Regions from separate parts of the Micromonospora sp. NPDC050276 genome, predicted to be linked through region 2. Evidence: riboswitches for the same ligand, from Rfam matches in the RefSeq annotation. Region 2 holds a riboswitch; the other holds the start of a gene.
The links. A riboswitch is a leader RNA that binds a small molecule or an ion and turns the genes downstream of it on or off. The one in region 2 is predicted to bind cobalamin.
Positions count from the first base shown of each region.

Region 1: linked by a shared signal. The riboswitch ahead of cobN (cobaltochelatase subunit CobN) and the one ahead of ACIBF8_RS27385 (ribonucleoside-diphosphate reductase subunit alpha) in region 2 are both predicted to bind cobalamin.

Region 1 is NZ_JBITJA010000004.1:153,551-162,429, forward strand. It holds partial or broken gene ACIBF8_RS09620 (VWA domain-containing protein) at 1-725, opposite strand, end outside; gene cobN (cobaltochelatase subunit CobN) at 737-4,405, opposite strand; cobalamin riboswitch at 4,686-4,815, opposite strand; gene ACIBF8_RS09630 (MBL fold metallo-hydrolase) at 5,157-5,612, shown strand; gene ACIBF8_RS09635 (hypothetical protein) at 5,662-5,997, opposite strand; gene ACIBF8_RS09640 (RNA polymerase sigma factor) at 6,243-6,698, shown strand; gene ACIBF8_RS09645 (hypothetical protein) at 6,691-7,401, shown strand; gene ACIBF8_RS09650 (hypothetical protein) at 7,524-8,045, shown strand; gene ACIBF8_RS09655 (hypothetical protein) at 8,289-8,744, shown strand; gene ACIBF8_RS09660 (aldo/keto reductase) at 8,851-8,879, opposite strand, start outside.
Region 2 is NZ_JBITJA010000016.1:48,486-57,364, reverse strand. It holds gene ACIBF8_RS27405 (ABC transporter substrate-binding protein) at 1-162, shown strand, start outside; gene ACIBF8_RS27400 (ATP-binding cassette domain-containing protein) at 162-980, shown strand; gene ACIBF8_RS27395 (FadR/GntR family transcriptional regulator) at 1,045-1,752, opposite strand; gene ACIBF8_RS27390 (enolase C-terminal domain-like protein) at 1,760-3,154, opposite strand; cobalamin riboswitch at 3,588-3,805, shown strand; gene ACIBF8_RS27385 (ribonucleoside-diphosphate reductase subunit alpha) at 3,997-6,315, shown strand; gene ACIBF8_RS27380 (ribonucleotide-diphosphate reductase subunit beta) at 6,378-7,373, shown strand; gene ACIBF8_RS27375 (hypothetical protein) at 7,370-7,519, opposite strand; partial or broken gene ACIBF8_RS27370 (enolase C-terminal domain-like protein) at 7,521-7,997, shown strand; gene ACIBF8_RS27365 (GNAT family N-acetyltransferase) at 8,058-8,555, shown strand; gene ACIBF8_RS27360 (TetR/AcrR family transcriptional regulator) at 8,752-8,879, shown strand, end outside.

The DNA.
Region 1 (8,879 bases), on a different contig from region 2:
GCCACCTGCGCGGCGATCTGCGCGTCGGCGTCGGCCCAGCGGGCGGCGAAGCCGATCGGGTCGGCGTCGGCGGCGAGCCGGCGGCGGACCACCTCGACCCGGACCTCCGGGTCCCGGCTGGCGCCCACCTCCACGGTGAGCCCGAACCGGTCGAGTAGCTGCGGGCGCAGCTCACCCTCCTCCGGGTTCATCGTGCCGACCAGCAGGAACCGGGCCGCGTGGCTGACCGAGACACCCTCCCGCTCGACGTGGCTGCGGCCCATCGCCGCCGCGTCCAGCAGCAGGTCGACGAGGTGGTCGTGCAGCAGGTTGACCTCGTCGACGTAGAGCACCCCCCGGTGCGCGGCGGCGAGCAGGCCCGGCTCGAAGGCGCGGACCCCCTCGCCGATCGCCTTCTCCAGGTCCAGTGCGCCGACCACCCGGTCCTCGGCGGCGCCGACTGGCAGCTCGACGAGGCGGGCCGGGCGGGTCTCGGCGGCGACGTCGGCCGGGTGCGGGCCGTCCGGGCAGGCCGGGTCGGGCTCGGCCGGGTCACAGCCGAAGCGGCAGCCGGCCACCCGGCGCACCGGGGGCAGCAGCGCGGCGAGGGCCCGGACGGCGGTGGACTTGGCGGTGCCCTTCTCGCCCCGGACCAGCACCCCGCCGATCGCCGGGGAGACCGCGTTGAGCAGCAGCGCCAACCGCATGTCGGCCATGCCGAGCACGGCACTGAACGGATACGTGGCGACGGTCTCGGTCATGCCCGGTCCTCCAGGTCACCCTCGCTGGCCAGGTACGTGTCGCGCAGCCGGTCCAGGGTGGCCGGCTCGGGTTTGGCCCACAGCCCTCGGTCGGCGGCCTCCAGCAGCCGCTCGGTGATGCCGCGCAACGCCCACGGGTTGGACCGCTCCAGGAACTCCCGGGTGGTCTCGTCGAAGAGGTACGCGGCGGCCAGGTGCTCGTACATCCAGTCGTCGACCACGCCGGCGGTGGCGTCGTAACCGAACAGGTAGTCCACGGTGGCGGCCAACTCGAACGCGCCCTTGTAGCCGTGCCGACGCATCGCGGCGATCCACTTCGGGTTGACCACCCGGGCCCGGAACACCCGCCGGGTCTCCTCGCCCAGCGTGCGGGTCCGCACGTCGTGCGGCATCGCCGAGTCACCCACGTACGCCTGCGGTGACGTGCCGGTGAGGTGGCGGACCATCGCCACCATCCCGCCGTGATACTGGAAGTAGTCGTCGGAGTCGACGATGTCGTGTTCGCGGGTGTCCTGGTTCTTCACCGCCACCGCGATCCGGGCGAACGAGCGTTCCATGTCGGCGCGTGCCTCCCGCCCGTCCAGCCCTCGGCCGTACGCGTAGCCGCCCCACACCGCGTACACCTCGGCCAGGTCGGCGTCGCTGCGCCAGGTCCGGGCGTCGATCAGGGGCAGCAGTCCCGCGCCGTACGCCCCGGGCTTGGAGCCGAAGATCCGGGCGGTGGCCCGCCGCTCGTCACCGTGCTCGGCGAGGTCGGCGGCGACGTGCGCCCGCAGGTAGTTCTCCTCGGCCGGCTCGTCCAGGGCGGCGACCTGCCGGACGGCGTCGTCGAGCAGGGCCACGACGTGCGGGAACGCGTCGCGGAAGAAGCCGGAGATGCGCACGGTGACGTCGACGCGGGGGCGGCCCAGCTCGGCGGTCGGCACCACCTCGATGCCGGTGACGCGCCGGGAGCGGTCGTCCCAGACCGGCCGGCAGCCCAGCAGCGCGAGCACCTCGGCGATGTCGTCGCCCTGGGTGCGCATGGCGCTGGTGCCCCACACGGTCAACCCCACCGAGCGGGGGTACGCGCCGGTGTCGGCGAGGTGCCGGGCCAGCAGCGAGTCGGCGAGGGCCACCCCGACGTCCCAGGCGTTGCGGCTGGGGATGGCCTTCGGGTCGACGGAGTAGAAGTTGCGGCCGGTGGGCAGCACGTTGACCAGGCCCCGGGTGGGTGACCCGGAGGGGCCGGGCGGCACGAACCTCCCGTCGAGCGCCCGGAGGGTGTGGGTCAGCTCGTCGGTGGTCCGGTCCAGTCGGGGCACCAGCTCGGTGGCGGCGAAGCGCAGGACCGCCGCGACGTCCGGGAGCGGCTGACCGGTCACCTCGGCGACCACGTCGTCGACCGTGTCCACAGCCCAGTCCAGGGTCTCCATGCCGACGACCAGCCGCCGGGCGAGGGCCTCGATGAGGTCGATCGCGTCGGCGGCGGTGCCGGCCGGCCCGTCCACCACGTCGGTGAGCGCTGGGGGCAGCGCCAGTCGTTGTCCCGGTGCCGCGAGCAGCTCCTGCTCGTCGAGGGAGTACGCGACGGCGAGGGCCTGCCGCAGGCCGGGCAGGGCACGGGCGCCACCCCAGATCTGCGGGGCGCGCAGCACCGCGAGGACCAGGTTGACCCGTGGCTCGCCGGTGGGCGCGTCGGCGAGGATGTGCAGCCCGTCGCGGATCTGTACGTCCTTGACCTCGCAGAGGTACCCGTCGAGGTGCAGCACGAAGTCGTCGAAGTCGTCCGCGTCGGGCATCGCCTCGGCGTGCAGGTCGTGGTGCAGTTCGGCGGCGCGTACCAGGTCCCAGATCTGGGCCCGTACGGTCGGCACCTTGGCCGGGTCGAGGGCCTGCACGGTGGCGTACTCGTCCAGCAGTTGCTCCAGTTTGGCCAGGTCGCCGTAGGTCTCGGCGCGGGCCATCGGCGGCACGAGGTGGTCGATGACCACGGCGTGCGCCCGCCGCTTGGCCTGGGTGCCCTCGCCGGGGTCGTTGACGATGAACGGGTAGACCAGCGGCAGGTCACCGAGGACCGCGTCGGGCGCGCAGTCGGCGGCCAGGCCGAGGCCCTTGCCGGGCAGCCACTCCAGGGTGCCGTGCTTGCCCAGGTGCACCACGGCGTCCGCGCCGAAGCCGCCGTCGGCGACGGGCGCGGCCAACCAGCGGTACGCGGCCAGGTAGTGGTGGCTGGGTGGCAGGTCCGGGTCGTGGTAGATGGCGATCGGGTTCTCGCCGAAGCCGCGCGGCGGCTGGATCAGCAGCACCACGTTGCCGAAGCGCAGCCCGGCGAGCACGATGTCGCCGCCCTCGGTGTACAGCTCGCCGGGCGGCTCACCCCAGTGCTCCCGCATCCGCTGGCGCAGTTCGGTCGGGACCTGGTCGAACCAGCGCCGGTAGGTCTGCCCCGGTATCCGGGCCTCGGCGGCGGCCAACTGCTCCGGGGTGAGCCACTCCACGTCGTGACCACCGGCGGCGATCAGCGCGTGGATCAACGCGTCCCCGTCGGTGGGCGGCGGCGCGTCGCCCAGGTCGTAGCCGTCCTCGGCCAGCGCGGCGAACAACCGGACCGCCGACACCGGGGTGTCCAACCCGACGGCGTTGCCGACGCGGGAGTGCTTGGTGGGGTACGAGCTGAGGACCACGGCGATCCGCTTGTCGGGGTTGGGCAGGTACCGCAGCCGGGCGTGGCCTACCGCGATACCGGCGACCCGGGCGGCCCGCTCGGGGTCGGCGGCGTAGACCGAGAGGCCGTCGGAGTCGATCTGCTTGAACGAGAACGGCACGGTGATGATCCGGCCGTCGAACTCGGGGATGGCCACCTGCATGGCGGCGTCCAACGGGGACAGCCCGGCGTCGCTGCCGGCCCACTGCGCTCGGGTGCTGGTGAGGCAGAGCGCCTGGATGATCGGCACCTCCAGGGCGGCCAGGGCGCCGACGTCCCAGGCGTCCTCGTCGCCGCCACCGGAGGCGTCCGCGGCGACCGCACCGCCGGCCGCGAGCACCGTGACCAGCAACGCGTCGCAGCGGGCGAAGAGTTCGAACGGACCGGCGCCCGCGGCGAGCCCGCGCAGCGAGCCGCAGAAGATCGGCAGCGGGTTGCCGCCGGCCGTCCGCACCGCCTCGGCCAACACGTCGACGAACCCGGTGTTGCCAGCGAGGGCGTGCGCCCGGTAGAAGACGATCCCCACGGTGGGCTGCTCCGGATTGGTGGGGTACTCGCGGTGCACGCCGTATGCCGGGGTGGGCGCGGGCGGGGCGAACCCCTCGCCGGTGAGCAGCACCGTGTCGGAAAGAAACCGGGCCAGCTGCTCCAGGTTGTCCGGGCCGCCCTCGACCAGATACGCCAGTGCCTGGGTGACGACCCCGGACGGCACGGTGGAGATGGCCATCAGCTCCGCGTCGGGGAGCGCCTCGCCGCCGAGCACGACTGTCGGCACACCGGTGGCGAGCACCGCGGCGAGGCCGTCGGGCCACGCCTGCCGACCGCCGAGCAGGCGTACGACGACGAGGGCGACCCCGTCGAGGAGGGCAGGCACCTCGTCGGCGGTGACTCGTGCGGGGTTGGCCAACCGGTAGTCGGCGCCGCTGGCGCGGGCGGCCAGCAGGTCGGTGTCGGCGGTGGACAGCAGCAGGATGCGCACGGCAGGCTCCGGAAAGTGACGCCCTAGGCCCCAATGGAGGCGACCGGGACGATGCGGGTGGGTACGGCCTCAGCCGGTACGACGGCCCGGGTGGACGGCACACCGACGCACGCGTCGGGGCCGGTCAGCGCCGGGCGGTCAGCTCAGCGGTGCCGGTGGCCGGTGTCCTTGGAGCGCACTGCCTGGAGCGCAATACGACGATGATCGTCGATTAATGAGACGCCGTGCGTCATCGGGTCCTCCTCGGGTGTCCACGCCCTGGGGTACGTCCCGACGGCCGAAGTATCCTGGCTTCCGGATCGACGCTCTCCCCCGGCCTTCCAACCGCAGACACACGGCCGTGACTCACGAGGGGGGATCGCTCCCCGGTGACAGTGGCGGGACCGCGTCGGATTCGCACCGACTTCCTTCACTGCCGTCAGGCCGCGAATGCTGCCACACCGCCGCGCCGCCGGTCAACGCAGGCCCAACCCCGCCGGGCGGGTGCCGTTCATCGAGTTTTGCCGATCGTTGCGACCTCCGACCGGCACGTCGCAATGCCCCGAATCAATGCGAGCCCTCCTTTGCTCTGCTTACCTGTAGGCGCCAGTGACGCTCCGTGCCTGGTGCACACAGGTAAGCAGAGCAAAGGACGGCCGAACGAACTCTGACCTGCGCCGATCATCCGGCAGCGCGATGCCGGTCGACACCCTCACATAGGATCAGCGATCGCCACACCAGTGTCCGTGATCAATCTCGGAGGTCGATCACCTTGGTCGCCCCGCAGTTCCACCACCTGGCCGGCCGGGTCTGGCTCTGTCCGGGCGATCCGGACCCGGAGGCGGTCCAGGCCGGCGTCGCAGTCGTCGCCGACGAACGCGGCAGTGTGATCATCGACGCCGGGCAGAGCCCCGCGCACGCCGGTGACATCCAGGCCGCGCTGGCCGCCGCCGGGCTACCGGAGCCGCGCTGGCTGGTCTACACCCACCATCACTGGGACCACGTGTGGGGCGCCTGCGCCTGGCCCGGGGTGGAGATCGTCGGGCACGAGACGGCCGTGTCGCTGCTGCGCGCCGAGGCCGCCCGACCGTCATGCTGCTGGGCGACTGCTTCTACCCGCCGCCGGCACACCTGCGGCGACCCGAGGACGGCCTCGACCTCGACCTGGTCCGGCGACTGCTCGACGACGCCTACGACTGGTACGTCTCCAGCCACGCCGAGCCGATGACGCTCGAGCAGGCCCGCTCAGCCGTCGCCGCCGCCTGAGCAGACGAGCCTCAGCGGGCGTGGCGCTCCGGGTGGGACCGGTTCCACGCCCGCATCCGCTCCGGGTAGCCGGTGCGCGCCGCCTCGTACAGCGGCACGGCGTGCTTGCGGGCGATGGCCCCCGCCGCGCGAGGCGTTCCGGTACGGCGACGGATCCACTCGCCGTCGTGGGCGATCGCCACCACGGTGGTGTCCGTCGCGGTCGTCTCCGGCTCCAGGTAGAACTCCACCCCCCGCCGAGTGGCCACGAACGCCTCCAGCGCCGCGAGGTCGTCGCGGGTCGCCTCCCGGTCCAGCTTCGTCGGGGTCGCCTCGGCACCCCGTGACCGACGATTGAACCAGCTCATGCCCCGCTCCTCTCCTCGACGCCCTCCAGTGCAGCACCGATTCCTGGCAATACGCTGCACGCCGGATGGGAGCAAGCTGACCCGCGCCGGGTGGAACCCGCGGCGGGTGGGCGGTGTCATGAGTGTGATCCGGACGGAGGTCTCCCCTGGACGACGAGACGCTCGTCACCCGCGCTCGCTCCGGTGACCTGGAGGCGTACAACCTCCTGGTCGCCCGGCACACCGCGTCCGCGTACCGGACGGCGGTGCTGCTCGGCGCGGGCTCGGACGCCGAGGACGTCATCCAGGAGGCGTTCGTGAAGGCGTACCGGAAGCTGTCCCGTTACCGGGGTGACGCGTCCTTCCGGTCATGGCTGCTCGCGATCGTCGCCAACGAGACCCGCAACCTGCACCGTTCCCGGGGCCGGCGGGACGGGCTCGTGCTGCGGGCGGCGGCCGCGGATCCGGCGTCCGAGGTCGCCGAGGACGACGCGGTCGGCGCGGTCCTCGCCGGGGAGCGCCGGGCGTCGCTGGTGCAGGCACTGCGGCAACTGCCGGTACGGGACCGTGAGGTGATCGTCTGCCGGTTCTTCCTCGATCTCACCGAGGAGGAGACGGTGGCGGCTCTGGGCTGGCCCCGGGGCACGGTGAAGTCGCGTACGTCCCGGGCGCTGGCGAAACTTCGCGGCCTGCTCGACCGGGAGGAGGTCCGGCATGGGTGACCTCGAACGGGAACTGCGTGACCTGTCGGCTTGGCTGGAGACGCCCGAGCCACCGGACGTGACGGCCCGTGTCCGCGTACGGCTCGACAGGCCCGCGCGCCGGTGGCGCCCGCTCGTCGCGGCGGCGCTGGTTGCCCTGCTCGTGGCGGTGTTGCCGCCGACCCGTGCCGCCATTGCCGACGCCGTTGGCGGCCTGCTGCGCTTCGCCGGGGTCAGCATCGCCACCTCGCCCGCGCCGACGCGGCCCAGCGGCGTCGCGTCGCCCTTGCCTGGGCAACGGCCCGCCGGCCTGACCGAGGCACAACGGGCGGTACGGTTCCCGATCCGCCTACCGGCGAAGCTGGGTCCGCCCGAACGGGTGCTGGTCGCCGACCCCGACCCCACCGGCACGTGCCGGGTGGTGACGCTGCTCTACGACGGCGGCGCGCTGCGCATCGACGCGTTCGATGGCCGCCTCAACCTGTCCTTCCACAAGGAGGTCACCCCGCCGGGAGCGGACTGGGTCGAGGTCAACGGCGACTTCGCCGTGTGGGTCGACGGCCCGCACGTCGTGTCCTACGTGGACCGTGCGGGGGAAGTCCGCAACGAGAGCGCCCGGCTGGCCGCCTCGACCCTGATCTGGCAGGACGCCGACGTGAGCTACCGGCTCGAGGGCGCCCTCACCCAGACCGAGGCGATCGAGATCGCCCGCTCGCTGCGCTAGGGAACCTGACGGGAACGGCCGGTGTCCTGAAGATACGACGAGTCGCCGTCACCTCGGTCTATTCCAGCCCGACGTGGCGGCCGGGGCACCGGAGGGTGGAGATGGGTTCACGGGGCAGGTTGATGCTGGCGTCAGCGACGGTCCTGTTGGCGGGGTGCACCACCACGACCAGCGGCGGGTCGGCCGCACCGACCGCCACAACGGCCACGGCGGCCACCACCATCGCCACCACGGCGAGCGCTGCGAACGCCGCGACGGGCTGCGATTCGCGGGTCGAGACGGGGTCCCTGCCCGACTGGGCGGACGCCGGATTCCACGGGGACGCCCGCATCGCGCACGTGTTCGGTGCGAAGGGTGACATCGTCGCGGTGCTGTTCGCCAACCCGCTGCGGCACGTCCGGAAGGACGGGTCGAACAACAAGATCCTCTGGGTGGCCCGCGCGTCCACGACCTCGCCCGACCCGGCGGCACCGACGACCCTGGTGATCACCGCGACGTTGGACGGCACCGACACCCGGGTGACCCGGGAGGTCGCCGGCGGCCCGGGCCCGTCGACCATCGACATGCCGCAGGCCGGTTGCTGGCACCTCGACCTGCGCTGGTCCGGGCACACCGACACGATAGACCTGGTCTACGCCCCGTAAGCCGGCGCCGGCCCGCCTAGGCTGCCGGTCATGCGGGAGGACGAGCGGGTGGCGGCGGCCCGCGACAACACCGAGTGGTGCGACATCGTCTGCGGCAGCCACGGGCTCACCGGCCGTACCGACGCTGACGCCTGATCGGTCCCCCGCCGCTCGCCACCGTGGTATCCCGACGCGGTCACCCTGCGGCCGGGCGTCGACGCCGCGACCCTGCTGGGCCGGATCGACGCGAGTCCTGGCGCGTCGGTGAAGGACAGCTTCGCCGACCTCGACCTGTCCGGCTACGGGTTCCGGGTGCTCGTCGACGCCCCGTGGATCCACCGGCCTCGGGCGGCCGCGCCGCCCGTCCCGCCGCTCAGCCCGGTCACCACACCCGACGAGCTGGCGGCCTGGGCGGCGGCTCACGGAGGTGGCGAGCTGTTCCGCCCGACGCTCCTGACCGACCCACGGGTACGGGTCCTCGCCCGCCGCGACGACCACGGCGCGATCACCGGCGGTGCGGTGCTCAGCGGCGGCGACGACAGGTACGGCGTCTCCAACCTGTTCTCCCACACCGACAACCCTCGCGATGTCTGGCTGGCAGTCTGCGCCACCCACCCCGCCGCATCCCTGGTCGGCTACGAGTCCCTACCCGATCTCCCCCCAGCCCTGGAAGCAGGCTTCCGCACCACCGGCCCCCTCCGAATCTGGCTCCGCGACTAACCCCCAACCCCGTCGATCATGAAGTTAGCGGCGCGACACGCCGACACCGGTGGCGATAACTCCATGATCGACGGGTCACGGGGTCAGGGGTCAGGGGGTCAGCGGGTCAGGGGGTTGAAGGGGCGGACAGGTCGG
Region 2 (8,879 bases):
ATGGGCTACTTCGGGGTCGACAAGATGGTCAAGCACCTCCGGGACAAGGCGCCGCTGGCATCGGCGGACACCGGCGTCACGTTCGTCACGAAGGAGAACATCGACTCCGCGGAGATCAAGGCGGTGCTCGAACCCAGCTGCGCCAACCCGCCGGTGCAGTGATGGGCGCCACCCCAACGGCCACCACCGACGGCGATCAGCAGACGACCGCCGAGGAGCCGCCGGTCCTCGAAGCGCGGGGCATCGTCAAGCGGTTCGGGCACGTCGAGGCGCTGCGTGGTGCCGACTTCACGGTGCACCGTGGCGAGGTCGTCGCGCTGATCGGTGACAACGGCGCCGGAAAGAGCACCCTGATCAAGACGCTGTCCGGCGTGCACCTGCCGGACGAGGGGGAGATCCGGGTGGGTGGTCGTCCCGTCCAGTTCTCCACCCCGGTCGACGCCCGACGCGCGGGCGTGGAGACCGTCTACCAGGATCTCGCCGTCGCCGACGACCTCAGCGTGGCCGCCAACCTGTATCTCGGACGGGAGATCCTGCGCTCCGGGCCGCTTGGTCGGCTGGGGCTGCTCGACAAGCGCGCCATGCGGCAGGGCGCCGCCGCCGCCCTCGACGAGCTGGGCGTACGGATTCCCCGGGTCACCACCCCGATCGCGATGCTCTCCGGTGGGCAGCGGCAGTGCGTGGCGGTGGCCCGCGCCATCATCTGGGCGACCAACGTGGTCATCCTTGACGAGCCCACCGCGGCGCTGGGCGTGGTCCAGACCGGGCGGGTGCTCGACGTCGTCCGGCGCGCCCGCGACGCGGGCATGTCGGTGGTGCTGGTGAGCCACAACATGCCGCAGGTGCTCGAAATCGCCGACCGCGTCGAGGTACTACGCCTCGGTCGGCGGGCGGCCCGGCTTCGCGCGGACGAGGTCACCACCGACGACCTGGTCGCGGCGATGACCGGGAGCACCGCCCTGGAGCGCGACGAGCGGTGACGGTGGCCGCGCACCGGGGCGCGCGCGATCTCACGATCGGTCGGCGCGCCCCGGGGCCGTCGGGCTAGCCCTGCGCGTCAGCGTCGTCGGGTAGGCCCTGCAACGACTCCTCGACCCCGATCAGGTGGTTGGCCATCCGGGTGCGGGCCCGCTCCGGGTCACGGGCCAGGAGAGCCTTCAGGATCGCCACGTGCTCGTCGTGGGTACGCCGGTCCGCGCCCTCCTCGTGCAGGCTGCGCCAGAGCCGCCCGCGGACGGTGCGCCCGGCGAAGGCCTCGATCAGGCCGACGAGCACCGGATTCCCGGCGTGTACGGCGATGATGCGATGGAAGGCGATGTCGATCTCGAGGATCCGTTCGTGGTCCTGCGGTGACTGGCCAACCATTCGGGCCGCCTCGTCGAGCAGATCCCCCGCCTGGACGAGGGCCTCGTCGGTGATCCTGGTCGCCGCCAGCCGGGCCGCCTCGCACTCCAGCAGCCGCCGGACGGTGTGGATGTGCCGTGGGTCGCCCTGGCCCTGGAAGTCCACCACGAAACCCATCGGGGCCAGCAGTTGCGGTGCGTCGAGGTTGGTGACGTAGGTGCCGTCACCCTGGCGGATGTTGACGATGCCGAGGATCGACAGGGCCGACATCCCCTCGCGCAGCGATCCCCGCGAGACGCCGAGCGACTCGGCGAGGTCCTTCTCGATGGGCAGTCGGTCTCCGGGCTTGAACCGCCCTTCGAGGATCATCCGCTTGATGCCGTTGACCACTTCGTCGGTGCGAGACATGACTCCCCTAGCGGCCGGCGGGCGTGGCCGTCCCACGCGCGATCACGTACGGCTCCGGAGATGACACGGTAGTCGGGTCTGCCGTCGCCCAGTAGTGGCCGTCGGGGAACCGGTAGCGCGCGACCGACTCGGTGCGCATCCGGGTGGAGTAGCCGGGCTGGCTGGGCAGGACGTAGCCGCTGCCCGAGCCGGTGTCCCGGATGACGCACGGGTCGGTGAAGTGCTCGTGCAGGTGGTCGACGAACTCGGTGACCCGGTCGGTGAGATCGCCCGAGATCGAGACGTAGTCGAGCACCGACACGTGTTGGACCATCTCGCACAGCCCGACGCCGCCGGCGTGGGGGCAGACCGGGATGTCGAACTTCGCGGCGAGGAGCAGCACGGCGACGATCTCGTTGATGCTGGCCAACCTGCCGGTGTCCAGCTGGCAGAAGTCGATGGCCCCGGCCTGGAACAGCTGCTTGAACATCACCCGGTTGTGGCAGTGCTCGCCGGTGGCGACGCCGATGGGAGCGACGGCACGGCGGACGGCCGCGTGGCCCAGGATGTCGTCGGGGCTGGTCGGCTCCTCGATCCACAGTGGGGTGAACTGGGCGAGGGCCTTGACCCACTCGATGGCCTGATCGACGTCCCACACCTGGTTGGCGTCGATCATCAGGTTGCGGTGCGGCCCGAGGATCTCCCGCGCGATCCCACACCGCCGGATGTCGTCGTCGAGGTTGGCGCCCACCTTGAGCTTGACGTAGCCGTAGCCGGAGTCCACCGCCTCCTGGCACAGCCGGCGCAGCTTGTCGTCGCCGTAGCCGAGCCAGCCCGCCGAGGTGGTGTAGGCGGGGTAGCCGGTCCGGTCGAGCTCGGCGAGCCGGTCGGCCTTCGTGCTCTCCTTGGCGCGCAGGATGGCCAGCGCCTCGTCCCGGGTCAGCGCGTCGGAGAGGTAGCGCAGGTCCGCGATGTCGACAAGCTGCTCCGGGGACATGTCGACGAGCAGCCGCCACAGCGGCTTGTCGGCGGCCCGCGCGACCAGGTCCCACGACGCGTTCAACACGGCGGCGAGGGACAGGTGGACGACACCCTTCTCCGGACCGAGCCACCGCAGCTGCGAGTCGGAGGTCAGCAGGCGGTAGAGCGCGCCCATGTCCGCCGCCATCGTCGCCACGTCCAGCCCGACGAGGCGCTGTGCCTGGTGGACCGCCGCCGCCACGACGATGTCATTGCCGCGACCGATGGTGAAGGTCAGGCCGTGGCCCGCGAGCGGGGCGCCCTCGCTGTCGACGCCGTCGGTGTGCAGGACGACGTAGGCCGCCGAGTAGTCGCCGTCCTTGTTCATGGCGTCGGAGCCGTCGGCGGTCAGGGAGGTGGGAAAGCGAACGTCCTGCACGGTGACAGCAGTGATCTGCGGCATGCGCTCCTCGCCCGACTCGACCAAAGATCAGATGATCACTGGGAGTATACGGAGGGCTGCTTCGGCCCGTCAACGATGTCGATCACCACGCACCCGCAGACATATGATGTTTGGCCCGCCGCCGGTATTCACCCTGCCGGTCGTCGTGGCAATTGGCGGGCCGGTTGCGCGGGGATGGGCACGCCGAAGATTGGATGTTCGGCCAGTGTCGGAGGGGCATTGACGACGGCTTATGAACCCTGCATGCGGCGTTGAAGGCCTCGATACGTCACATCTTTGTCCACTGTCCACGCCCGCCGGGGAGTCCCGCCTCCGTGGTCTCGCGACGGCCGGGTCGAGCGTCCTCGATCCCCCTGGTGATCGTGATCACCAACCACCCGCCGACACGCCCGAGACCGACATGTGGGGTGTGACAACGGCTGCGTCCCTATATATGGTGTCGAACGCAGCTGGTTCGGCCGCTCATCCGGCGCGGTCGAGGCAAGAGGGAACCCGGTGGAAATCCGGGACTGTCCCGCAGCGGTGAGTGGGAACGACCGCCGTCATCAGCACTGGGCCACCAATCGGCCTGGGAAGCGACGGCCAATAGGAGACCGGCGAGCCCGGTCGTGCCCACGAGTCCGAAGACCTGCCAGCGCGCCGCGTACCCGTACCCGGGTGGGCGGCGGTCCGAGGCCGCGTGGGACGGCTGACGCCACCTGACCCACGCCGCGCGGGCGTGGCGTCCGCCGGTGTCTGTCTCCTCGCGTCCGGGCCACCAGGTCTCGAACTCCGAGGAGCGAGTGGTGACAGTCACCGAGGTAGTCCCGACCAGCGGCGACGCGACCCTGCGGCGGACGCCGATGCAGGTCCGCAAGCGCGACGGCGGCACCGAACCCGTGGACGTGAACAAGATCGTCCGGGCGGTCGAGCGGTGGGCCGACGACCTGACCGATGTCGACCCGATGCGGGTGGCCACCCGCACGATCAGCGGCCTGTACGACGGCGCGACGACCGCCGAGCTGGACCGGCTGTCCATCCAGACCGCGGCCGAGATGATCGGTGAGGAGCCGCAGTACTCACGTCTCGCCGCGCGGCTGCTGGCCGGCTACGTCGACAAGGAGGTGCGTCGGCAGGGCATCACCTCGTTCAGCGCGGCGATCCGGGTCGGTCACGCCGAGGGCCTGATCGGTGCCGACACCGCCGCGTTCGTCGCCGCACACGCCACGACGCTCGATGACGCCATCGCGCCGGACGGCGACCGGAGGTTCGAATACTTCGGCCTGCGCACGGTGTACGACAGGTACCTGCTGCGCCACCCGACCAGCCGGCTGGTCCTGGAGACCCCGCAGTACTGGCTGCTGCGGGTGGCCTGCGGCCTGTCCCGTACGCCGGACGAGGCCGTCGACTTCTACCGGCTGATGTCCAGCCTCGCCTATCTGCCCAGCTCACCGACGTTGTTCAACTCGGGTACCCGGCACACCCAGATGTCCTCCTGCTACCTGGTCGACTCCCCGCTCGACGAGTTGGACTCGATCTACCAGCGGTACGCCCAGGTCGCCAACCTGTCCAAGTTCGCCGGTGGCATCGGCATCGCGTACTCCCGGGTCCGCTCCCGGGGAGCGCTGATCCGGGGCACCAACGGGCAGTCCAACGGGATCGTGCCGTGGCTGCGCACGCTGGACGCGAGCGTCGCCGCTGTCAACCAGGGCGGCCGGCGCAAGGGCGCGGCCTGCGTCTACCTGGAGCCGTGGCACCCGGACATCGAGGAGTTCCTGCAACTGCGGGACAACACCGGCGAGGACGCCCGGCGCACCCACAACCTCAACCTGGCCAACTGGATCCCGGACGAGTTCATGCGCCGGGTCGAGGCCGACGAGGTGTGGTCGCTGTTCGACCCGCACGAGGTGCCCGAGCTGCCCGACCTGTGGGGGGAGCGGTTCGACGCCGCGTACCGGGAGGCCGAGGCGCAGGGCCGCTATGTGCGGCAGGTCCCGGCGCGGGAGCTGTACGGGAAGATGATGCGGACCCTCGCCCAGACCGGCAACGGGTGGATGACCTTCAAGGACGCCGCCAACCGACTCTGCAACCAGACCGCCGAGCCGGGCAACGTCGTGCACCTCTCCAACCTCTGCACCGAGATCGTCGAGGTGTCCAGCGACGCCGAGACCGCGGTGTGCAACCTCGGTTCGGTGAACCTCGCCGCCCACCTCACCGACGGCGACATCGACTGGGAGCGGCTGCGTGCCACCGTCCGGACGGCGGTGACCTTCCTCGACCGGGTCATCGACATCAACTACTACCCGACCGCGCAGGCGGCGGCGAGCAACCCTCGCTGGCGGCCGGTCGGGCTCGGGCTGATGGGCCTGCAGGACGTCTTCTTCGCGCTGCGGCTGCCGTTCGACTCGCCGGCCGCCCGGGAGCTGTCCACCCGGATCAGCGAGGAGCTGTACCTGACCGCGCTGGAGACGTCCGCCGACCTGGCGCGCGACTTCGGGGCGCACCCGGCGTACCCGCAGACCCGGGCCGCGCGGGGCCAGCTGCAGCCCGACCTGTGGGGTGTCCAGGGTACGCAGACCGCGCGGTGGGACGCGCTGCGCACGCGGGTCGAGGCGTACGGGCTGCGCAACTCACTGCTGGTGGCGGTGGCGCCGACGGCGACCATCGCCTCGATCGCCGGGTGCTACGAGTGCATCGAGCCGCAGGTGTCCAACCTGTTCAAGCGCGAGACGCTGTCGGGAGAGTTCCTCCAGGTCAACACCGCTCTGGTACGCGAGTTGAAGGCCCGCGGTCTGTGGACCGACCGGATTCGGTCGGCGATCAAGCGGGCCGAGGGGTCGGTGCAGGACATCGCCGAGTTGCCGGCCGGCGTACGCGAGTTGTTCCGCACCGCCTGGGAGCTGCCCCAGCGGGCGCTGATCGACCTGGCGGCCGCCCGCGCGCCGTTCATCGACCAGTCCCAGTCGCTGAACCTGTTCCTGGCCTCGCCCACCATCGGCAAGCTCTCCTCGATGTACCTGTACGCCTGGAAGGCCGGCCTGAAAACCACCTACTACCTGCGCTCGCGCCCCGCCACCCGGATCCAGCAGGCCACTGTCAGCGCTGTCGCACCCGTCGCCGTCGACGCGGAGGCGCTGGCCTGCTCGTTGGAGAACCCCGAGTCGTGCGAGGCCTGCCAGTGACCCCCGCCGACGTCACCACCGCGGCTTCCGCAGCCGCCACCACCGACACGAGGACCACGCACATGCTGCTCGACCCCGGGATGGACCTCACCCTCCGTCCGATGCGCTACCCGCACTTCTTCGACCGGTTCCGCGACGCGATCCGCAACACCTGGACGGTTGAGGAGGTCGACCTGCACGCCGACCTGGCCGACCTGGCCAAGCTGTCGCCGGCCGAGCGGCACCTGGTCAGCCGCCTGGTGGCCTTCTTCGCCACCGGCGACACGATCGTGGCCAACAACCTGGTGCTCAACCTCTACCAGCACGTCAACAGCCCCGAGGGTCGCCTCTACCTGTCCCGGCAGCTGTTCGAGGAGGCCGTGCACGTCCAGTTCTATCTCAACCTGCTCGACACGTACGTGCCCGACGAGACCGAGCGCTTCGAGGCCTTCGCGGCCATCGAGAACATCCCGTCGATCCGTCGTAAGGCCGAGTTCTGCTTCCGCTGGATCGACTCCCTCAATGACCTGCGGGAGTTGCGCTCCCGAGCGGACCGGCGGACGTTCCTGCTCAACCTGATCTGCTTCGCCGCCTGCATCGAGGGGTTGTTCTTCTACGGCGCGTTCGCGTACGTCTACTTCCTGCGCTCCCGCGGCCTGCTGCACGGCCTGGCCTCCGGCACCAACTGGGTGTTCCGCGACGAGTCCATGCACATGGCGTTCGCGTTCGACGTCGTGGACACCGTCCGGGCCGAGGAGCCGGACCTGTTCGACGACGACCTCGCCGAGCAGGTCCGCCAGATGCTCACCGAGGCGGTCGAGTGTGAGGTGCAGTTCGCCGAGGACCTGCTGGGTCACGGCGTTCCCGGCCTGACGTTGGCCGACATGCGGGAGTATCTCCAGCACGTCGCCGACCGCCGCCTCGCCCAGCTCGGCATCGCGGCGCACTACGGGTCGAGCAACCCGTTCGCCTTCATGGAGTTGCAGGACGTGCAGGAGCTGTCCAATTTCTTCGAGCGGCGGGTGTCGGCGTACCAGGTCGGGGTGACCGGCACCGTCGCCTTCGACGACGACTTCTAGGCGGCAACCGACCCGGGGGCCTGGCGTCGCTTGGTGAGCCACCGCATCACGTGCAGGGGGTGCGACGCCGGGTCCGGGATCGGGTGGAAGACGTGTTCGATCTCGCCGTCGGCGATGATCAGGGTCAGCCGCTCGTAGAGGGTCATGTCGCCCGCGCTGCGGGTCGACTACCTGCTCGACCTTGTCTCCCGGTACCCGATCAGCTCGATCGAGGACCCGATGGCCGAGGACGACATCGCCGGCTGGAAGCGGCTGACGGCGATGGCGGGGGAGCGGGTGCAGTTGGTCGGTGACGACGTCTTCTGCACCGACGTCGACCGGCTCCGCGACGGGATCGACGGCGGTTACGCCAACGCGATCCTGGTCAAGGTCAACCAGATCGGCACGCTCACCGAGACTCTCGCGACGGTGGACGCCGCGCACAAGGCGGGGTACCGGGTGGTGATGTCGCACCGATCCGGGGAGACCGAGGACACCACCATCGCTGACCTGGCCGTCGGCGTCGGATGCGGTCAGATCAAAACCGGCTCGCTCTCGCGCTCCGACCGCACGGCCAAGTACAACCAGCTCATCCGCATCGAGGAGGAGCTCGGCGAGCGCGCGGTCTACGCTCCGATCCGTTGAGGGGCACCGGCTGATTCGATGCACGTCGGGTGCCCGGCCCGCCCGGAAAGGAAGCTGCTGATGGGCGACATCACCGTGCGACCCATGACCGACGCCGACGCCGATCGGGTCCTGGCCATCTACCAGGCCGGTCTGGACGCCGGCAACGCCAGCTTCGAGATCACCGCGCCGACCTGGGCGGCCTTCGACGCCGCGCGCCTGACCGCGCACCGCTTCGTGGCCGTCGACCGCGACGGGGAGATCCTCGGCTGGATCGCGGTCTCGCCGACCTCGGCCCGCGCGGTCTACGCCGGTGTGGTCGAGCACTCCGTCTACGTGGACCCGGCCGCCCAGGGTCGGGGCGTCGCACGACTGCTGCTGGACGCGCTGATCACCTCGACCGAGACCGCCGGCATCTGGACCATCCAGTCCGGGGTCTTTCCGGAGAACACCGCGAGCCTCACCCTCCACCAGCGGGCCGGCTTCCGGGTCATCGGCGTACGCGAGCGGGTTGGTCGCCACCACGACCGCTGGCGCGACGTCGTCCTGCTGGAACGTCGCAGCCCGGTCATCATCTGACGAGCCTCGGCCCGCCCGGGCGGGCGGCCGGCACCTCACCGACGGCTGGCGCAGGCCACACACGTTCTGGCGGAGGGGCCGGGCGACAGGCGCTCGGCGGAATGACCGTTGTCACATCACTGGCATTCCGAGACGACCGGTCATATCGTGGTGGGTGTCAGCCAGCCAAACCCCTGATCGAGAGGAGCGCCACGACATGGCACGAGCGAAGTCGCCGGCCTCCGCCGGGACCAGGCAGCGGTTGTCCGACGCCGCGTTGGACCTATTCCATCTGCGCGGTTACAACGGCACGAGCGTCCAGGACATCGTCGCCGCCGCCGGGGC